Regions from separate parts of the Cytobacillus sp. EB106-05-05-XG126 genome, predicted to be linked through region 1. Evidence: predicted binding sites of a transcription regulator. Region 1 holds the regulator's gene; each other region holds the start of a gene.
The links. The regulator LexA, encoded in region 1, represses DNA repair genes until DNA is damaged. The targets are predictions, from matches to a motif close to CGAACATATGTTCG.

Region 2: uvrB (excinuclease ABC subunit UvrB) is a predicted target of LexA. The motif match lies at 2,529-2,542, and genes of this name have one in related genera.
Region 3: AC3WTL_RS01570 (YolD-like family protein) is a predicted target of LexA. The motif match lies at 2,931-2,944, and genes of this name have one in related genera.
Region 4: parE (DNA topoisomerase IV subunit B) is a predicted target of LexA. The motif match lies at 3,489-3,502, and genes of this name have one in related genera.

What each region holds. Positions count from the first base shown of each region.
Region 1 covers NZ_JBYTDU010000001.1:1,441,431-1,446,806, reverse strand. The annotation lists gene AC3WTL_RS07190 (DUF4257 domain-containing protein) at 476-760, opposite strand; gene lexA (transcriptional repressor LexA) at 1,044-1,667, opposite strand; gene yneA (cell division suppressor protein YneA) at 1,823-2,155, shown strand; gene AC3WTL_RS07175 (YneB family resolvase-like protein) at 2,165-2,812, shown strand; gene AC3WTL_RS07170 (DUF896 domain-containing protein) at 2,957-3,190, shown strand; gene tkt (transketolase) at 3,414-5,376, shown strand, end outside.
Region 2 covers NZ_JBYTDU010000005.1:165,321-170,696, reverse strand. The annotation lists gene AC3WTL_RS16760 (M20 family metallopeptidase) at 284-1,492, shown strand; gene AC3WTL_RS16755 (alpha/beta-type small acid-soluble spore protein) at 1,647-1,922, opposite strand; gene AC3WTL_RS16750 (DUF2198 family protein) at 2,072-2,308, shown strand; gene uvrB (excinuclease ABC subunit UvrB) at 2,702-4,681, shown strand; gene uvrA (excinuclease ABC subunit UvrA) at 4,689-5,376, shown strand, end outside.
Region 3 covers NZ_JBYTDU010000001.1:310,651-316,026, forward strand. The annotation lists gene AC3WTL_RS01560 (heavy metal translocating P-type ATPase) at 1-437, shown strand, start outside; gene AC3WTL_RS01565 (FUSC family protein) at 647-2,824, opposite strand; gene AC3WTL_RS01570 (YolD-like family protein) at 2,970-3,308, shown strand; gene AC3WTL_RS01575 (MEDS domain-containing protein) at 3,486-4,037, shown strand; gene AC3WTL_RS01580 (GNAT family N-acetyltransferase) at 4,058-4,816, shown strand; gene AC3WTL_RS01585 (YhbD family protein) at 5,015-5,376, shown strand, end outside.
Region 4 covers NZ_JBYTDU010000001.1:1,149,023-1,154,398, forward strand. The annotation lists gene parC (DNA topoisomerase IV subunit A) at 1-1,397, opposite strand, end outside; gene parE (DNA topoisomerase IV subunit B) at 1,394-3,376, opposite strand; gene AC3WTL_RS05765 (CoA-binding protein) at 3,693-4,106, opposite strand; gene AC3WTL_RS05770 (GNAT family N-acetyltransferase) at 4,179-5,039, opposite strand; gene AC3WTL_RS05775 (5'-deoxyadenosine deaminase) at 5,109-5,376, opposite strand, start outside.

The DNA.
Region 1 (5,376 bases):
CAATAGTTACCAACAAATTCACCTTGGATGATAATCCTGCTTCTTTAGTAAGAAGAAGTCAAAAGCGCGTCTCACTCGAGGAGGGCTCTAATAATTTTCTTCAGTAATTTCCTCAAAAGTGCTCCATAAAACTCTGCAAGCTTTTCTAATTTGTTCTTCCTGGGAAAACTCTTAGTCAATTCCCAATAGCCGATAGTAATATAATGAACCCCGATAGCTTTAGCTGAGAGTGTAGTAATTGTGGGATGAAGAAGTCAATTTAATAATTAGTTTTTTAGTTTGCTTAAAAATGCAAAGCCAGAGGGTTGTTCCGTACGCAAGTGCATCCATGGGAGCGCGAGCAGTACCTGAGCATGTACTAAGAAAATATGAAAACCCCTGGCTGATAAAGTCAGGGGTTTTTAATGTAAAAAATGCAAAAACCCCGTTTCCAAATGAACGAGGTTTTAACCAATTTCTATTTCTCTGCATCTCTCTATTCTTTGTGTCTTATTTTTAAGAAATCGAGACATGTCAGCAGTGCATCTCCTCCAAATCCTGCAATCACCGCCAGTAGAACTACCTTTAAGGCAGAGTCAGGATCTGAAGATACGACCAAAAAAACAGCCGCTAAAGCCCCCATAATTACCTCTTCAAAGACCCCCAGATAGATGAATTTTTTTGTCCTTCTGGGTTTAACCATTTTGCCTTCTTTCCGAATATGTCCAACGACACCGACCAGCCCACCAATCAACAAAGCGAAGGTAATGTTCAAAAACATTTTTTCTTCACACTCCTAAAGTCGAGATTTTGGACAAGCGACCTTAGGTTGATTCTCGGTGTATTACCATTATATAGAAAGTAACTATAAAATAACATGCATAAAAATACCGAATTTTCTGAATAATAAATTAGTCATACATGACTGTAACCTTATGCTAAAAGAAAAGTATCAGTGACTTTCGTAGGATTTAACTGATAGTACCAGGTAATAAGAACTGATAACCTTCTTAAAAATGGAAAAAACAAAAAGCAGGCAGAGGTGCCTGCTTTTTAATAATCTATTAGTGCATATGACGGTAAACGCCTATAACCTTGCCAAGAATAGAAACATTGCGGAGGATAATTGGTTCCATTGTCGAGTTTTCCGGCTGCAGACGGATAAAGTCTTTTTCTTTAAAGAATCTTTTGACAGTTGCTTCATCTTCCTCTGTCATGGCCACCACGATATCCCCATTATTGGCAGTGCTCTGCTGTTTGACAATTACATAATCTCCATCAAGTATTCCTGCTTCAATCATACTTTCGCCCATGATTTCAAGCATGAAAACATGCTCGTCAGCAGGTGCCATTCTTTCCGGAAGAGGGAAGTATTCTTCAACATTTTCAATTGCCGTTATCGGCTGCCCTGCAGTTACTTTACCGACGATCGGAACGTTGACTGCACTGACCTTGGGAATGTTAGAAGCCTCGTCCAAATCTAAAATCTCAATGGCGCGAGGTTTAGTTGGATCTCTACGGATAAGCCCTTTGCTTTCAAGCCTGGCCAGGTGACCGTGAACGGTCGAGCTTGAAGCAAGGCCCACTGCTTCCCCGATTTCTCTTACAGAAGGGGGATATCCTCTTAATTTAACTTCTTCTTTTATGAACTCCAATATGTCTTGCTGCCTTTTTGATAATTTCACCATCTTTACGCACCTCGTATGTGTTTTGTTGTCTCAATTATAGCATCAATTACCATATGATACAAACATAAGTTCGAATTTATATTGACACAAAACAAATGTTCGGTCTATAATGAAATCAACACATACGAACATACATTCTTTCGAGGTGGTATATTATGCTGAAAAAATTGTGGAAATCATATTCTTATGCTATTATTCTCTTCGTTTTAAGCTTGGCAGCATCGTTTATAATGCTTGTGCAGATAGAAACACCTGATACGGAAAAGTTTGTGAAAGTCACTGTTGCAGAAGGTGATTCTTTATGGGGGATTGCTGAAAACTTTTCTTCTGAGCATTCTCTGACAACAGATCAATTTATAAATTGGGTAGAACGAAATAATGGGATAGCGGCAGGAAGGATTTTTCCGGGTGATGAAATTGTTATTCCAGTAAAAGCCCTGGATGACCAGCCATATAAAGAGCTTGCGAGTTCAGACCTTAACAAATAAGGAGAAATTATGAAAGCAATAATTTACTGCAGAGTTAGTACAACAAAGGATACTCAGGAAACGTCCCTTTCAAGACAGGAAGAAGAGCTTTTGAACCTGGCAGAAAAGCATGACTTTGAAGTAGTCAAGGTCATCCGCGAACAGGCTAGCGGATACGATCTCGAAAGAGACGGTATATTGGAACTTTTAGACTTAATTAAAAAAAAGGATATTAAGGTTGTTCTCATCCAGGATGAAACCAGGCTGGGGAGGGGAAATGCCAAGATTGCGATTCTCCATTGCATCTTTAAAGAAGAAGCCCAATTATACAGCATTTCTAATAACGGCAAGCTGGAGCTTTCGGAATCAGATTCGATGGTGCTTAGCATTGTAGGGATGGTAGAGGAGTATCAGAGAAAGCTGCATAACATCAAAATCAGACGCGGCATGCAAAGGGCTGTTGATAAAGGATACAGGCCCGAGAAAAACCTAAGTAATCAGGGTGCAAATGGCGGCAGGGAAAGAATAGAAGTGCCAATAGAGGAAATTGTCCGGCTGAGGAAAAACGAGTTAACATTTGCTGAAATTGCTGCGACGCTTAAGGGGTTTGGCTATAATATTTCCAAAGCAACTGTCCATAGAAGGTATAAAGAACATATTGATTCACATGCTGAGTAGAGCACTTTTCTTGTCAAAAGTGCTCATTTTTAGTATGATGGCATTTGAGTTTCAGTATTGTTCCATATCTGAAGCTGCTGTATAAAAAAAACTTCCATCAGAATTATTCAAAGGTAAACTTTTGATATAAAGGAGCTTTAATATATGCTGCCAAAACAAAAACTTGCCCGAATTAATGAACTGGCAAAGAAGGCCAAGGAATCCGGATTAACAGAAGCAGAAGCGAAAGAGCAGACTTCTCTCCGCAAAGAGTATTTGGAGACTTTCCGCTCCGGCATGTTAAACACGCTGAAGGGCGTTACAATCGTTGACCCGAAAGGGAACGATGTAACTCCGAAAAAACTGAAAGAATTCCAAAATAAAAACCGCCTTCACTAATAATATAATTGCAAGGGATACACTGCGCTGTATTCCTTCTTTTAATAGAGGAGATGGCAATACTGACTATCTCCGCTTTTTTTACATATGCCGGATCTTTTTGTGTCAATATAGTAACAAACCGGCTTTTTTTGTCCCTTATCTGACCCTATTGGTTGTGAAAAAAAGGGACACCCGATAATATTAAAAGAGTGAAGAATTACTACTCGAAAGGATGTATTGAATGTTTAATCACACAGATGAACTCTCTATCAGTTCCATTCGCACTTTATCAATTGACGCCATTGAAAAGGCGAACTCCGGCCATCCGGGCATGCCAATGGGAGCTGCTCCAATGGCTTATACACTTTGGACACGCTTCATGAACCACAATCCGAAAAATCCAGAATGGTTCAACCGTGACCGTTTTGTTCTTTCTGCCGGACATGGCTCTATGCTTTTATACAGCCTTCTTCATCTTTCCGGCTATGATGTTTCCATGAATGACATTAAAGAGTTCAGACAGTGGGGAAGCAAGACGCCTGGTCACCCTGAATTCGGCCATACACCTGGTGTTGACGCAACAACAGGCCCATTAGGACAAGGTATTGCTATGGCTGTCGGTATGGCTATGGCTGAACGCCACCTGGCTGCAACATACAATAAAGACAACTTCAATGTTGTTGATCATTATACATACAGCATCTGCGGTGACGGAGACCTTATGGAAGGCGTTTCGGCTGAAGCTGCTTCCCTTGCCGGCCACTTGAAGCTGGGCAGATTGGTTGTTCTTTATGATTCAAATGATATCTCACTTGATGGAGACCTTGATAAGTCTTTCTCTGAAAGTGTTGAACAGCGCTTCAAGTCTTACGGCTGGCAGTACATCCGTGTAGAAGACGGCAATGATCTTCACGAAATCGCAAAAGCAATTGAAGAAGCGAAACAGGATGAAAGCCGCCCGACAATGATTGAAGTGAAAACAGTCATCGGCTATGGTTCTCCAAACAAATCAGGCAAATCTGATGTTCACGGCGCTCCTCTTGGTGCTGATGAATTGAAATTAACAAAAGAAGCTTATAAATGGACATTTGAAGAAGACTTCCATGTGCCACAGGAAGTATATGATCACTTTAAGCAGCAAGTTGTTGAAAACGGTTCGAAAAAGCAGCAGGAATGGGAAGACCTTTTTGCTCAATACAAGGAATCCCATCCTGAGTTAGGGAAACAGCTAGAGCAGGCGATCAATGGTGAGCTTGCTGAAGGCTGGGATAAAGACATCCCTGTTTATGAAGAAGGAAAGAGCCTTGCCAGCCGCGCTTCTTCCGGAGAAGTGCTAAATGCTATCGCTCAGAACCTGCCTTCATTCTTTGGGGGATCTGCAGACCTTGCAGGCTCTAACAAAACAATGATAAAAGGGACGGGTGACTTTACGGCTGAATCATTTGATGGCCGCAACATCTGGTTCGGTGTACGTGAATTTGCAATGGGTGCTGCATTGAATGGAATGGCGCTTCACGGCGGATTAAAAGTATTCGGCGGAACATTCTTCGTGTTCTCTGATTACCTGCGCCCGGCGATCCGTCTGGCTGCACTTATGAACTTGCCTGTTACGTATGTGTTCACACATGACAGCATCGCTGTCGGTGAAGATGGCCCAACGCATGAGCCTGTAGAACAGCTTGCAGCATTGCGTGCAATGCCAAACCTTTCTGTTGTCCGTCCTGCTGATGGCAATGAAACAGCAGCAGCTTGGAAAACAGCAATCGAATCAACAAATAAGCCGACTGCATTAGTATTGACTCGTCAAAACCTTCCTACATTAAAAGGAACGGATTCAGCGGCATACGAAGGCGTTCAAAAAGGCGGATATGTTGTTTCTCCAGCTTCTAACAGCAATGCGGATGTATTATTGCTTGCTGCAGGATCTGAAGTTAGCCTCGCAGTTGAAGCTCAAAAAGCGCTTGAAGGCGAAGGCATCCATGCATCTGTAGTAAGCATGCCTGCCTGGGATCGCTTCGAGGCTCAATCAAAAGAGTACAAAGAAAGCGTAATTCCTAAGACAGTCAAAAAACGTCTTGCCATTGAAATGGGATCTTCACTTGGATGGCACCGTTATGCAGGAGATGAAGGCGATGTTCTTGCCATCGATACCTTCGGCGCATCTGCACCAGGTGAGAAGATAATGGAAGAATACGGATTCACAG
Region 2 (5,376 bases), on a different contig from region 1:
ATCAGCTGGTGGGAAGAAAGGCACTTCCCTCCAGCTGCTCGTCTTATGCTTGTCACCCCTGGGCAAGTCGCCTCGCTTTATAATGTAAAGGCCCGATTGGTGAGATACAGTGAAACTTGCCGACGCGCAGGCAGAGGCTTAGTTGAACCAATCGGGTTCGTAGTGTCGATTGATCGAAGCGCTAGCGGAGATCTTAGCGACACTAGAACGCGACTAACAATCAGTGGGGGATAAGGAAAACCCCCACTGATTGAAGTTTCACTTTATAAAAGGAGGAACAATAATGACGGCACCTGTAAAAGCACTATCCGAACTGAAAGAAGTAATCAGGAAGAATGTTGATGATAACAAGGAACTTTACCTTTCCGCAAGCCACCAGATCCATGCAAACCCGGAAATAGGGAATGAGGAGTTTTTTGCCTCGGGCTTGCTTTCAGGCATTCTTGAGCAGGAAGGATTTGATGTAGAGCGGGCAGTGGCCGGTCATGAAACAGCTTTCCTGGCCCGGAAAAAATCCGCTAAACCGGGGCCGTCCATTGCTTTTCTTGCAGAATACGATGCCCTTCCCGGGCTGGGCCATGGATGCGGCCATAATATTATCGGCACGACAAGTGTGGCAGCAGCCATTGCATTGAGCAAGGTTATTGATGAGACCGGAGGAGAAGCAGTAGTATTGGGGACCCCGGCGGAAGAAGGCGGGCCAAATGGAAGTGCAAAAGGAAGCTTTGTGAAGCATGGATTGCTTGAAGGCATTGATGCCGCCCTTATGGTTCATCCATCAAACCATACCCGCCTGACCAGTTCATCACTGGCAGTTGATCCGCTTGACTTCGAATTTATCGGAAAGCCTGCCCATGCAGCAGCTTCACCGGAGGAAGGAATCAATGCTCTGGATGCAGTCATTCAGCTGTTCAACGGAATAAATGCTCTCCGTCAGCAATTGAAGGATGATGTGCGAATCCATGGAATTATTACACATGGCGGGGATGCACCAAATATTATCCCTGAGTATGCAAAAGCCAGATTCTTCATCCGTGCTTCAACCAGAACAGGTTTAAATGAGGTAACAAGGAAGGTTAAAGCTGTCGCAGAAGGCGCAGCACTGGCAACAGGAGCCAAGCTGAATGTGATTGCTTTTCAAAACGAAGTAGATAACCTGCTGTTAAACAAGACATATGACCAGGTGTTTAAAGAAGTGATTGAAGACTTGGGAGAAATCGTAGTGGAAGGGGACCGGGATGGAATCGGTTCGACGGATGCCGGCAACATCAGCCAGGTGGTGCCAGCCATTCACCCTTATATTAAAATTGGTGCGGATGATCTTGTTGCCCATACAGTTCCGTTCCGGGAAGCCGCCGCATCTGAAAAAGGTGATGAAGCGCTGATAACAGGAGCAAAGGGGCTGGCTCTCACAGCATTCAAGCTGGTAACGGACCCGGAACTGCTTAAATCCATTCAACAGGAATTTTTAGAGCGAAAAGCTGCTGAATAAGAACAAAAGCTATCTTTTGCGGATAGCTTTTCCTCTTTTTTGTGAGTGTTTTCCTCATATTTGAGGGGTGTTTCCCTAGTTTGCTGAGTCTTTTCCTCAAATCAAGTGTTCGTTTCCCGAATTTCAACATCCTTTTCCCGAATTTCACATTAGCCTACTTTTCCTTCATCCGTTCCTGTGCCATCCGGATAAGTTCCTTCACCATGCTGCCGCCAATCTTTCCGCCAACAGTTCCTGCCTGTTTGGATGTAAGCCGGCCATTGTAACCTTGCTTCAAAGGCACACCTGCCTCCTCAGCAATTTCATATTTCACTGCGTCAGGATTTTCTCTGTCAACATGATATCCCTGGTTTGCCATTACCTGATTTTTCAGCTGGTCCAATCCACCTCTTGATTCCGGTACTAGCGGGCGTCTTTTTCTTCTGGCCATGATGCATTCCTCCATAATAAGTTCTTTTTCTTATTATGTGAAAGAACGTTTGGATTAACACTGAAAAAACTTGTACATCCTCCGGTGAAAAGCTATTCTAATGGTAGAAACCTTGAATTTTTGTGAAAAATCAAAAGAAGGTGTTTTAAATGGCATTAAAATACTTGTCAGCTCTTCTGCTTCCTGGACTGCTGGTATTGTTTCTTACGAGAGTCAGCTATAATCGTGTGATCGGGCTGGTGCTGACGGTGGGGCTTATTGCTGCTTCTGTATATAAAGGCTACACCAATTCATTTGCCTTAATCGTTTTAGACGCACTTTCACTGACTGTCGGGTTTTGGTATGCCCAAAAATTGAAGCCGAAAATCAAGCCAAGTGCGGAATGAATTTTGCAGAGCCTGTCGAACAAACCTATCGACAGGTTTTTTATTTAATGAGTTAAAACTGTAATTAGGCATACGTCATATAAGCTTATAATGAAGTTCAATCAAACGTTTGATTAAACTCAAGGCAATCAATCAAACGTTTGATTAACCTTTCTTCGACAACCCTCTCAATAATTCGGCATATTTCCCAAGCAATATTTTCTTAGTAAAAACAAAAAAACGAATATCCGTTCGCATATTATTGGTTTGTTTTAGGCTCTTTGTGGTAGAATGATGATATGAGTTTTGAGTAAAAAACTGACAAATCAGCGGTGCATCCCGGATCTTAAATTATTTCAAGGCTGGTTTGTGATTAATAAATAGATAAAAGTAATTAGAACGGGAGGCTTTTAGGTGAAGGATCAATTTGAATTAGTCTCAAAATATTCCCCACAGGGCGACCAGCCGGGGGCAATAAAAGAAATAGTGAAGGGAATCAATTCCGGCAAGAAACACCAGACACTTCTGGGTGCGACAGGAACGGGTAAGACCTTCACGATTTCGAATGTAATAAAAGAAGTAAATAAGCCAACGCTTGTTATTGCCCATAATAAAACACTCGCAGGACAGCTATACAGTGAATTTAAGGACTTTTTTCCAAACAATGCGGTTGAGTATTTTGTCAGCTATTATGACTACTATCAGCCTGAGGCGTATGTGCCTTCTACAGATACTTTTATTGAAAAAGATGCGAGCATCAATGATGAAATAGATAAGCTTCGCCACTCAGCGACTTCCTCCCTGTTTGAGCGGAATGATGTCATTATTATTGCCAGTGTCTCCTGCATATATGGTTTGGGTTCACCTGAAGAATACCGTGAAATGGTGCTGTCCCTCAGAACCGGAATGGAAATTGAGAGGAACCAGCTTCTTCACAGGCTCGTTGACATCCAGTACGAGCGCAATGATATCGACTTCCAGCGCGGTACCTTCCGTGTACGCGGAGATGTAGTCGAGATTTTCCCGGCATCACGGGATGAGCATTGTATCCGTGTGGAATTTTTCGGAGACGAGATAGACCGGATCCGTGAAGTGGATGCCCTTACAGGTGAAATAATGGGTGAACGTGAACATGTTGCGATTTTCCCGGCATCCCACTTCGTAACGCGTGAAGAAAAAATGCGGATTGCCATCCAGAACATTGAAAAAGAGCTGGAAGTGCGCCTTGCTGAATTAAGAGAAAACGATAAGCTTCTTGAAGCACAGCGCCTCGAGCAGCGGACCCGCTATGACCTTGAAATGATGAGGGAGATGGGTTTTTGTTCCGGAATCGAAAACTACTCACGTCATCTTACGTTAAGACCCCCTGGTTCAACACCTTATACCCTTCTTGATTACTTTCCGGAAGACTTTTTGATTGTGATTGATGAATCGCACGTAACTCTGCCGCAAATCCGGGGTATGTTTAATGGTGACCAAGCAAGAAAATCTGTGCTTGTGGACCATGGTTTCCGTTTGCCTTCAGCGATGGATAACAGGCCGCTCACGTTTACCGAATTCGAAAAGCATGTGAAGCAGGCTGTTTTTGTTTCGGCAACACCCGGCCCTTATGAGCTTGAGCATACACCTGAAATGATTGAGCAAATTATCCGTCCAACCGGTCTGCTTGATCCTACAATTGATGTCCGTCCAATCGAAGGTCAAATTGATGATCTCATTGGCGAAATCCAGGATCGTGTTGAGAAAAACGAACGTGTTCTTGTTACCACTTTAACGAAGAAAATGTCTGAGGATTTAACAGACTATTTAAAGGAAATCGGCATTAAAGTCCAGTACCTGCACTCAGAGGTAAAAACGCTTGAGCGGATTGAGATTATCCGGGAGCTTCGCCTTGGCAAGTACGATGTGCTGGTCGGGATCAACCTTCTGCGGGAGGGACTGGATATTCCTGAAGTATCCCTTGTTACCATACTGGACGCTGATAAAGAAGGCTTCCTCCGTTCAGAACGTTCACTCATCCAGACGATTGGGCGTGCAGCGCGTAATGCAAACGGCCATGTCATCATGTATGCAGACCGGATTACGGACAGCATGGAAAAAGCCATCAGTGAAACAAAGCGCCGCCGTTCCATTCAGGAGGAGTACAATGAGAAGCATGGCATCACGCCAATGACTATCCAGAAGGATATTCGCGATTCGATCCGTGCAACCCATGCGGCAGAAGAGCAGGAAGAATACCAGCCGTCAGCAAAGCTCGGCAAGCTGAACAAGAAAGAGCGCGAGAAGCTGATAGGCGATATGGAAAAAGAAATGAAGGAAGCGGCAAAATCCCTCAATTTCGAAAGGGCTGCCGAGCTTCGTGATTTAATATTAGAGCTGAAAGCGGAAGGATGACGAAAAAATGGCGATGGATAAACTGATTGTAAAGGGTGCCAGAGCCCATAATCTGAAAAATATAGATGTCACCATTCCAAGAGATAAGCTTGTCGTCCTGACCGGACTTTCAGGTTCAGGAAAGTCCTCTCTGGCCTTTGATACAATTTACGCAGAAGGTCAGCGCCGCTATGTGGAATCATTATCTGCTTACGCACGGCAATTCCTCGGTCAGATGGATAAGCCTGATGTGGACGCGATCGAAGGACTGTCTCCGGCAATCTCGATTGACCAAAAGACAACAAGCCGAAATCCTCGTTCCACAGTGGGAACAGTGACAGAAATTTATGATTATCTGCGATTATTATTTGCACGGGTGGGGCGTCCCACCTGTCCGATTCACAATATCGAAATCTCTTCACAGACCATTGAACAAATGGTTGACCGGATTATGGAATACCCCGAGAGAACAAAGCTCCAGGTTATGGCTCCCCTTGTTTCCGGCCGAAAAGGGACACATGTAAAAGTGTTCGAGGATGTGAAAAAGCAGGGATTCGTCCGTGTCCGTGTCGACGGAGAAATGATGGATCTCGGTGAAGAGATTGAGCTGGAAAAAAACAAAAAGCATTCAATAGAAGTAGTAATCGACCGCATTGTCGTAAAAGAAGGCGTAGCGCCAAGGCTTGCAGATTCATTGGAAACTGCTTTGAATCTGG
Region 3 (5,376 bases), 1.1 Mb from region 1:
TGGAGATCGGAAAGCAAGCCGGCGTTTCCGAGATTAAAGCGGATTTGCTGCCGCAGGATAAACTGGCTGTTATTAAAGAACTTCGTGCCGGCCATCAAAGTGTGGCAATGGTCGGGGATGGCGTCAATGATGCGCCTGCTCTTGCTGCTGCGTCTGTCGGGGTTGCCATGGGCGGTGCCGGAACAGATACAGCACTAGAAACAGCAGATATTGCCCTAATGTCAGATGACTTGAGCAAATTGCCTTATACGATTAAACTCAGCCAAAAAGCGTTAAGGATCATCAAGCAGAATATCACGTTCTCACTTGGAATCAAGGCACTGGCTTTATTGCTGGTTGTTCCGGGCTGGCTGACCCTATGGATTGCCATATTCGCGGACATGGGAGCAACCTTGCTGGTCACCTTGAATAGCCTGCGGCTTCTCAAAATAAAGTGAAACTTCAATCAGTGGGGGTTTCACTGATTGTTAGTTGAACCAATCGGGCCTTTACGGGCAGTTTGACCCCCGCTTATCCTCCTTTGATTGCTCTGAGTCTTGAAGTGGGGGTCTTACTGCCCGTTAGACTGCGATAAAGAAATGAAAAGAGTTATGCCTTCGGGCATGGCTCTTTTTTGTGATCTGGAATAAATAAAAAAGAAGGAGCATTATTGCTCCTTCCCTGCACCAAGCTCTTCTGCCAATTCCACAATCGCTTTGTTGATTCTCCAGACGAAATAAAGATGATGAATCAAATCACGCTGGGATTGCTGCCTTGGTGGTGCCATTCGTTCAATTTGTTCTCTTTCCCGGTCCAGACTATAGACAAGTGTGCCGTCTCCGCTTTCTTTAATCAGGTCCATTAATGTTTCAATATTTAATTCAAGTTTCTCCTCAATTCTTGTGAAAACATCGACCAGCTCATCAGGATAGTCGAATCCTTTCCGGTAGGAGGAAGCCACCAGATGTCTTGCATAGTAATTGATGGCTGAAAAAAGGGTGATCCATCTGTTAACGTCAGCATGGCGTGGCGATCCGGGTTTCTTTATCAGCGATTGCGCTTCGACGTTTATGGTTTTAAGCTTTTGATCCAATAAGAAGCCTTTGCCTGAAAGCTCCTTAACATTCACATCTTCCCGGAAGCTTCGCACATATGCCGTGACATACGGTTTCAGTTCTTGAAGATAATCATTTATCGTATCGGCCACTTTATCCTTCGTTTTTTTAGGAAAAATAAATAGAGATACGCCGAATGCAATGCCGGCACCGGCAATCGTATCGATAACCCTGGCACTGATAAGGGAGAATGATATTCCGCCAAGTAAAAGGTCATACATAAAAGCGACCAGCATCGTAATAAACATGCTCATTAATGTATAAGAGACTTCAAATAAATAAAAAGAGAAGAAAACTGCTGCAAAAATGAGCGTGATTTCCAGCACAGAATGGCCGCTGACCACTCTGGCAAGCGTAAATCCAATCACTGCCCCGATAATCGTTCCAACTGACCGCTGAAAACCTTTCGTATAAATGCGCCCGATTGATTCGGTTCCGAGCAGAACGATAAAGGCTGTTAAAAGAACCCAATAAGGCTGGTCAGGCGAAAGAATCTGTCCAGCAATGATGGATATGATGGCAGCAGTTAATGCCTGAAATGCTTTTTTGGTGGAAGGTTTGAGGCTCTTATCTTCTTTAGATGATTCATCCTCATCGGGCGTCTCTTCAGATACTTCTATTTCATTGTCTTTTACTTTATGAAGCGCCTGCTGTATAGTTATGCCGCCCTCAATGACATGGTTTGCAAGGGACTCGATCCGCCTGATCAAGTAAAGCCATCCTGCCGGTTTGTCTTCCCTGTTGAACAAATCCATAATAAGCAGGCGAAGTGCCTGTACAGCAAGCTCTGCTTCACGAAGATTTTGTTCTTCATATTGATGGGCAAGAACTTCAGCGTCACGGAGAGAGCGGGTTACCCAGACCAGGAGGTTTCTCAGCTCTTCTATGTCAAGGGCATTCGCTTTTTTTAAGTTCCGGATGGAGTCAGTCAGCGTTTCAATCAGCATGCCTGTATCAAATATATATAACCTCAGCTGGGATGGGGTCAGCCCGGGCCATAATTTCTGCACATCATCCTCATTGATATACTCTGAAACGATTACAGCATAATCCCGGAGTTTCAGCACGTTTCTCCGCAATTCTTCCCGCTGATGAGCAGTCATACGCTCTTCCTGCATTCCCTCAATTAAGAGATTGAAGGTAAAATTACTTTGGAAATGAAAGGAGCGGATGCTTCTTTTCAGGTTTTTCGCGGTGTCCTGAAAAAGAATGAAATTGAACAGGAAAGCATACGCGACCCCAATCCAGATCCCGAAGTAAAAGGAAGGAAGCTGGCTGGCTGATAATTGCAGAATAGATGAGAAATAAAGTGTCATGAATGCGATCATGCATAATGAGAAATAGCGGACACCAAAGCGGGTCAAATAAAAGCTTAAAAATATTAATGCAACCATTGAAATATCGGTAAAGATTGTGCTTTCTGCCAGCAGTGAACCGATTGATACTCCTGCCATTGCTGAAAATCCAAGGAGGCCGGTTGTGAGCATTTTCCCTTTTTTAGAGTCATCCATCACAATCATGATGCCAAGCATGCCGGCCATTCCGGAAACAATTGCCGGAGTAAGGGCGAGAGCGGCATCTGCCCCAGCCAATTGGATAAGAAATAAAGTTGTAAATACTGACGCCATTAAACTTAAGGTGGCTCGTCCGGCTTTTTGAAATCGGATAAGTCCGGGATCGGACGCCAGCAAGCTTCCAAGCCACCGGTATTTGATTTGCAGCTGCTTCATTGTTTCACCAATCTTTTTTTAGAGAGTTAAAGTGTATTTTACCATTCGTACTTTTATTATCCAAATGAACCAACTTAAGCTTTTTCTGTTTTTTAGGTTTTAAAATCGAACAAATGTTCTATAATAAAGTATGGAGGGATTTATTATGCCGCTAAAAGATAGAGGGAAAATAAAATGGCAGCCTGCTCACTTCATGCCGGAACACCGGGCGATGCTAAGAAAGCTGGAAAGAGATCAAATGGCGCAAAACAAGCCGCTCATTGATGAATATGAATTGGAGGAATATGAAAACAAAATTCACTATGCAATGGAATATGCTTATCTTTTGAAAGTAAAAGTCTGGCGGGAAGGATTTTTCCTCGAATACAAAGGAAGGGTAAACCGACTGGATGGCATCAGCAGAAAAATTTATCTGCAACTGGAGAGCGGGGATCTTGAGAAAATTAACTTTGATGAAATAGCCGGGGCGGAAGTGGAAGAATGAATAATATTTTATAATTGCAGCAGACTCGAGGAACTTACCTCGAGTTTTTATATGGGCCGTGGACCGCAAACAAATACACCCACTTTTTTCAATTTTTAGATATAATAAGAAAGAGCAGCTGGGAGTGAGTAGCGTTAAAGTACATCAAACATTTTTTCGTTATAAGGAGTCTTATCAATGAATGAATTGTTAACAGATTTACTTGATGATCTGCAAAAGTCAAACGGTGGCCATATTCTTTACCACTATGATCAAATGGATTGCTATCTTCAGTATGCGGTCTCATACATAACGGCTGGTGTCAGATGCGGCGGACATGTTTTGTTTGTGGAGAATGATCGGAATTATTTTCTTATTGAAAAAGAATTAACTAATATGTTGGGAGAAGAGGAATTAAACAGGGTTCATTTTACGAACAATTTTGATTTTTATTACTCTAACGGTAATTTTAATCCTGGTACAGTGTTCAACTTTTTTCATAAACACATTCAGCCATATTTAGATAGCAATACTAAGATATTTACATGGGGTTTGGTTGAGTGGGGGAACGTGAAGGACTACATTCCGTTAGTGGAACAATATGAAAAAAACCTAAGCAATGCCATTTCTGACCATGGCCTGATTTCCCTGTGTGCTTATGATAACAGAAATACGCCTCCGGAACTAAAGGAGAATTTAATGCGCTGCCATGATGTGCTCATAACAGATAGAGAGTATAAATACCTATAAAATGTTTTTAGGAGAAACCGATGGAAAAGATCACATTTCATGATATTTATAAACCGGGACACAGTGTTCTGGAAAATGACCTAATTATTCATAACCATAATCCTGACATGCTCCTTCAGTATGACAGCAATTTTATTGCCTTTAAAAGAATGCCTTCCGTTCAGGAGTTTGAAGAGGCACATCAATATTTAAGAGATTTTCATCAGAAAAAGGGCCAAAAGCATGTAAGATTTTATTTTCCGGATGATGAGGAGCTTTCTGGAGAGCTTGTGGCTTTCTTTCAGCAGGATAAAGATTATACGGTTGGGTTCCTGGAGTTATTTGCGATTCTTCCGGCTGAATTTCCGGAAGTCCAGGAAAGGGAAGAAATTAAAATTGAAAATGTTACGGATAAAACATGGAACGATTATTTGGAATTTCAGTATGAGCAGGATTCGGTATATGGGGAAAACTTCGCAGAGAAAAAGAAAGCTCAGCACTTAAGAAATTACAAAGATGAAAGTATTCAGCAGCTTATTGCATTTTATAAAGGAAAGGCAGCCGGATCTGTTGATGTCATTATCAAGGAACGAACAGCTGAAATTGATGGATTGATGGTCCATGAGGATTTTCAAAAGAAAGGCATCGGCAGCTCCCTGCAGAAATCCGTGATGGATCAGTATAAGGATAAAACGATCATTCTTGTGGCGGATGGAGAAGATACTCCAAAAGAGATGTACCGAAGGCAAAATTACCGGTATATTGGAAAGCAGTATAACTTATTAAAAGTATACGAATGAAGGGAAACCTGGTTCAATATTAGCCAGGTTTTTTTGTGTCAATAAAACATTGTTTTACAGTAAGAAGCTTGAAGAGTATTGATTTCGTGGTGAATTCCGGAAGATTTGTCGAAAAAAATCAGGAAAAAAAGAATAAGTACACATTTCATACGTAACAGTGTTATGTTACAATCGAATCATCAGAAAGGAGTCCTGGAATTGAGCGATGAATTAATTTCAAAAAAAGAGGTTCTGGATTTAACTGGGATTTCATATGGACAGCTTTACCGGTGGAAAAGGAAGAACCTGATACCTGAGGACTGGTTTGTCAGGAAATCAACTTTTACAGGGCAGGAGACTTTTTTTCCAAAAGAGAAAATACTCGAGCGGGTTGAAAAGATACAGAAGATGAAGGATACCCTTTCTTTGGATGAGCTGGCTGATTTGTTTTCATTGAATGCTTCGAACCTGAAGCTGCCAAAGGAAAGTCTGATGGCTAAAGGAATAGCTTCTGATCCGGTTATGAATATCTTTCTGGACACACAGGGGGAGATTCACGAATTCAATTATTATGAGATTTT
Region 4 (5,376 bases), 290 kb from region 1:
ATAACCGAGAGCAGCTTCTTCTCGCTTTCGAGAATAGCTTTAAGCTCGCCGATTAGCTTAGCAAGCTCCTCGGCCTCTGCTCTTAAGGCGGTTATATCGGTATTTGTTAAGCGATATAGCTGCAGGGAAACAATTGCTTCTGCCTGAGGTTCAGTGAACTCAAACTTTGCAATCAGATTATCTTTCGCATCCCGTTTGTCTTTAGAAGCGCGGATCGCTGCAATCACTTCGTCCAGGATAGAAAGAGCCTTCATGAGTCCCTCAACGATATGCTGTCGCGCCTCAGCTTTTTGCAGCTCATACTGGGATCTCCGTGTAACGACTTCTTTACGATGGCCTATATAAGCATCCAGCAGCTCTCGTAATCCCATTAATTTCGGATGGCGATTGTGAATGGCAACCATATTGAAGTTATATGGGATCTGCAGGTCACTGTTTTTGTACAGGTAGTGAAGGACACCTTCAGGATCTGCATCCTTTTTTAACTCGATTACAATTCGGAGGCCGGTCCGGTCTGTTTCATCACGGACTTCGGCAATGCCTTCAACTTTCCGGTCAAGGCGGAATTCATCAATCTTCTTAACCAGGTTCGCTTTATTCACTTCATAAGGAATCTCAGTGATAACGATCTGCTTTTTCCCTCCGCGCAAATCCTCAAATTCAGCCTTTCCGCGGACAATGATTTTGCCTCTTCCTGTTTCATAAGCTTTTTTTATTCCATCGACTCCCTGGATAATGCCCCCCGTAGGGAAGTCCGGGCCTTTAATATGCTCCATCAGATCATCTATGGAACAATCAGGCTTATCCATCCGTAAAATAACGCCATCAATAATCTCATTTAGATGATGGGGCGGAATATCAGTTGCATACCCTGCAGAAATGCCTGTTGAGCCATTGACAAGCAAATTCGGATAAACTGCCGGCAAAACGGTTGGCTCATTGGACGTGTCATCAAAGTTAGGGATGAATTCAACGGTTCTTTTCTCAATATCTCTCAGCAATTCGGAAGAAAGGGGAGATAAACGGGCTTCTGTATAACGCATGGCTGCTGGGGGATCTCCATCGATGCTCCCATTATTGCCGTGCATTTCCACAAGAAGGTTACGGACCTTCCAATCCTGGCTCATCCGCACCATCGCGTCATAAACTGAAGTATCGCCATGCGGATGATAATTGCCGATTACATTCCCGACTGTTTTTGCGGACTTTCTAAAGCCCTTTTCATGTGTGTTTCCTTCTACGTGCATGGCATAAAGTATCCGTCTTTGAACGGGCTTTAGCCCATCACGTGCATCTGGAAGGGCACGATCCTGAATAATATATTTACTATAACGCCCAAAGCGGTCGCCTAATACATCTTCAAGAGGAAGGTCCCGGAATTTTTCAGCAGAACTCATGAGTCAACACCCTCCTCCTCTAGTACTGAAATATTTTCATTTTCAAGTATGCTTCCATCTTCTTCAAGGCCGAATGCCACATTCGATTCGATCCATTTGCGGCGGGGTTCAACTTTATCGCCCATCAAGGTGGTTACACGGCGTTCAGCTCTGGCTGCATCATCAATTTTAACGCGGATCAATGTGCGCGACTCCGGATCCATAGTTGTCTCCCACAACTGGTCGGCGTTCATTTCTCCAAGCCCTTTATAGCGCTGAAGCATATAGCCTTTACCCACTTTTTTAATGGTATCCTGAAGATCATCATCACTCCATGCATACTCAATCACTTCTTTTTTGCCTGACCCCCTGCTGACTTTATATAAAGGAGGCAGCGCAATGAATACCTTTCCCGCTTCAAGCAGCGGTTTCATATACCTGTAAAAGAACGTGAGCAGGAGCACCTGGATATGCGCTCCATCAGTGTCGGCATCTGTCATGATGATTACCTTATCATAGTTGACATCATCCAGATTAAAATCCGCGCCTACACCTGCCCCAACGGCATGGATAATGGTATTGATTTCTTCATTTTTAAAGATATCCGCAAGCTTTGCTTTTTCTGTATTGATTACTTTACCTCTAAGCGGAAGCACAGCCTGAAAACGCCTGTCCCGTCCCTGTTTGGCAGACCCACCGGCGGAATCACCCTCAACCAGATATAATTCGTTTCTTTGAGGGTTCCGCGATTGGGCCGGAGTCAGTTTTCCCGAAAGCATCGCTTCCGATTTTTTCCTCTTTTTCCCGCTTCTTGCTTCCTCACGTGCTTTGCGGGCCGCTTCTCTTGCCTGGAATGCTTTTATCGCCTTTTTAATTAACAGAGAGCTTGTCTCAGGGTTTTCTTCAAGGAAATAAGATAAATGCTCGGAAACAACTGAATCAACAGCAGAACGTGCTTCACTGGTCCCCAGCTTGCCTTTCGTCTGACCCTCAAACTGCAGAAGCTCCTCAGGAACACGAACAGATATGATCGCCGTGAATCCTTCACGCAGATCCGCTCCATCCAGGTTTTTATCTTTTTCCTTCAGAAGATTCACTTTGCGGGCATATTCATTAAAAGCCCTTGTCATCGCAGTTTTGCTTCCAGCCTCATGCGTACCGCCGTCCTTTGTGCGGACGTTGTTGACGAATGAAAGAACATTTTCTGAGTAGCCATCATTGAATTGAAAAGCAAAATCCACTTCAATTGCATTGCTTTCGCCTTCAAAGCTTACGACAGGGTGCAGAACATCCTTTTCTTCATTTAAATATTCTACAAATGCTTCTATGCCGTTTTCATAGTGAAAAACGTCATGAAAATCATTACGCTCATCTATGATTTCTATTTTCATTCCTTTAAGAAGGAAAGCAGATTCACGAAGACGCTCACAGAGCGTTTCGTAATTATATGTGGTTGTCGAGAAAATCGACGGATCCGGCTTAAAATGAATGGTAGTCCCTGATTGATTTGTTTTACCAGTCTTTTCCAATGTGGTCACCGGCTTGCCGCCCAGCTCGAAACGCTGTTCATATACAAAGCCGTCACGTTTAATTTTAACCACAAGCCATTCGGAAAGGGCGTTGACGACAGATGCACCAACACCATGAAGCCCGCCGCTCGTCTTATAGCCTCCCTGGCCAAACTTTCCCCCTGCATGAAGGACAGTTAATATGACTTCTGGAGTCGGCTTGCCCATTCTATGCATACCTGTAGGCATTCCACGTCCTTTATCTTGTACACTAATAGAATTATCTTTATGTATTCTGACAATGATATGATCCCCGTAACCTGCCAGTGCTTCATCGACAGCATTATCGACAATCTCATATACAAGATGGTGCAAACCCCTTGCATCCGTACTTCCAATGTACATCCCAGGGCGTTTTCTAACCGCTTCCAGCCCTTCGAGTACCTGTATGGCATCATCATTGTAGTCAAAAGCTTCCTGATTTCTTGCCACGAACATACCCCTTTCATTTCCTGCAAAACACTTGCCGCCGAAAACACGGCATTGGAACACCCCTATAAGAATTCGGCTGTACAGCCAATTTTCATCTTGAAAAAACAATGTTCGAACAGGCGTTCTATAATTTATATTTTACCATATAAATTAGGATGGTCTATGCTTTATTTTATCTATTTATTTGGTTTTGGCAAATAAGATCTTGGGATTTAAGAGATTTATCATGATTAATTCCGTTACACGAACCCTTTATTTACAGGGATTATACAAAAAATAAAAAACATGAGATCTTATATAGACCTCATGCTTTAGTTTACTTTGTCAGAGCATGCTCAACTTTAATGCAGCGGTCCATGATGACAGTGTACCGTTTTTCTTTAAGAAAATCGTATGCTTCCTGGTTTGCCACTCCGAGCTGAGCCCAGAAGATATCAGCATCTATTTCAGCAAATTCCCGTGCAATTTCCGGAAGAAACTCAGATCGCCTGAATATATTAACGATATCTACATGCCCCTCGATGTCTTTAAGGCTGGGCACTGCCTTTACACCAAGTACTTCATCAACCGACGGATTAACCGGAATGATTTCATAGCCGGCTTTTTGCATCGCCTCTGATACCATATAGGATGTACGATCAGGATTTCCGCTTAATCCTACAACAGCAATCCGCTTCGACTTTTTTAAAAGGACACCGATTTCATCCCTGCTCGGGTTTTCAATAGCCATTTTGTTCCCTCCAATTTTATCTGGTTATTTATATTTTACCTAAAATCGCAAAAGCACACTAACTTATTGCTCTTATTCCCGAATATCGAGTTTATAAAAATTCAATGACCTCTCAACTGTAAACCCTGCTTTTTTATAAATAGACAGCGCTTTCTCGTTTGCTGTCCCTGCACAAAGCTTAATGCTATTAGCTCCACTATTCACAAAAAGATCATGAACCGCCATTTCCAGCAGATTCCGTCCAATCCCATTCTTGCGCTTACAGGGGTCCACACCAATGAATTCAATGCTTCCTTCTTTTTCTTCACGATTGTATTCTGCATATAAATAGCCATTTAATCCGTCAGCATCAAGAGACGTAAAGACTTTGTGATCATCATTCATTCTTCCGATAATCTCTTTTCCTGAATAATATGTTTGAGGAAATAAAGCATCATGCAAATGAATAAATGCACTATGAAAGTGAATCGGCAATAAACTTACCTTTCTTAAACCATTGAATGAATTATCTTTCAGTTCCATGTATGTTTGGGCCGATTGCAGCACGAATCCGTTTTTTGATGCAAATTCGGCAGCATCATGGTTGGCTGTATCAGCAAATAAAAAATATGTATTCAGCTTTCCTTCAAAATAATGGAGAGCTTTTTCCCATAGTAGTCTCATAAGCTCATTTCCCTGTACAAAAGGTCCCCATAACTCAGCTGTTCCTTTATTAAGATCGGCATCTGCACCCAGAAAACCAGCAAGAGCATCACCCTCCCGGACAATGAACGCAGCTGATTCGGCATCATAATTCATTTCTTCCAGACTTTGAAGAATATCGTTTTGACTGGTCCCCAAATAACCTATATGACACTCTGGCAAGATGTTCATTTCTGCAATAAACTCAGCTGCCTGCATAAGATTTGCATGATCTAAAACTTCCACTTCCACAACACCACACCCTTTACTATATTTTACCATAAAAAAACCGGCTGATTTGCTTTCAGCCGAATTAGAAGATTAATAAACTGCTGTCTCTAATCTTTTGAGCAGCCTCTTTATGCTGGTGTTCGCTTCTTTTAAAACCATTTCTTTATCGACTGTGTTCAGCTTCCGATTTTCCATCACCATTTTGCCGTTCACAATGGTGGATTCAACATCTGCACGAGTGGCTGAATAGACTATCCTCGAGATAGTATCGATATCAAATGACGGATAAATATGAAAATCATTCAGATTAAGGATAGCAAGGTCTGCTTTCTTTCCGGGCTCCAGACTTCCGATTTCC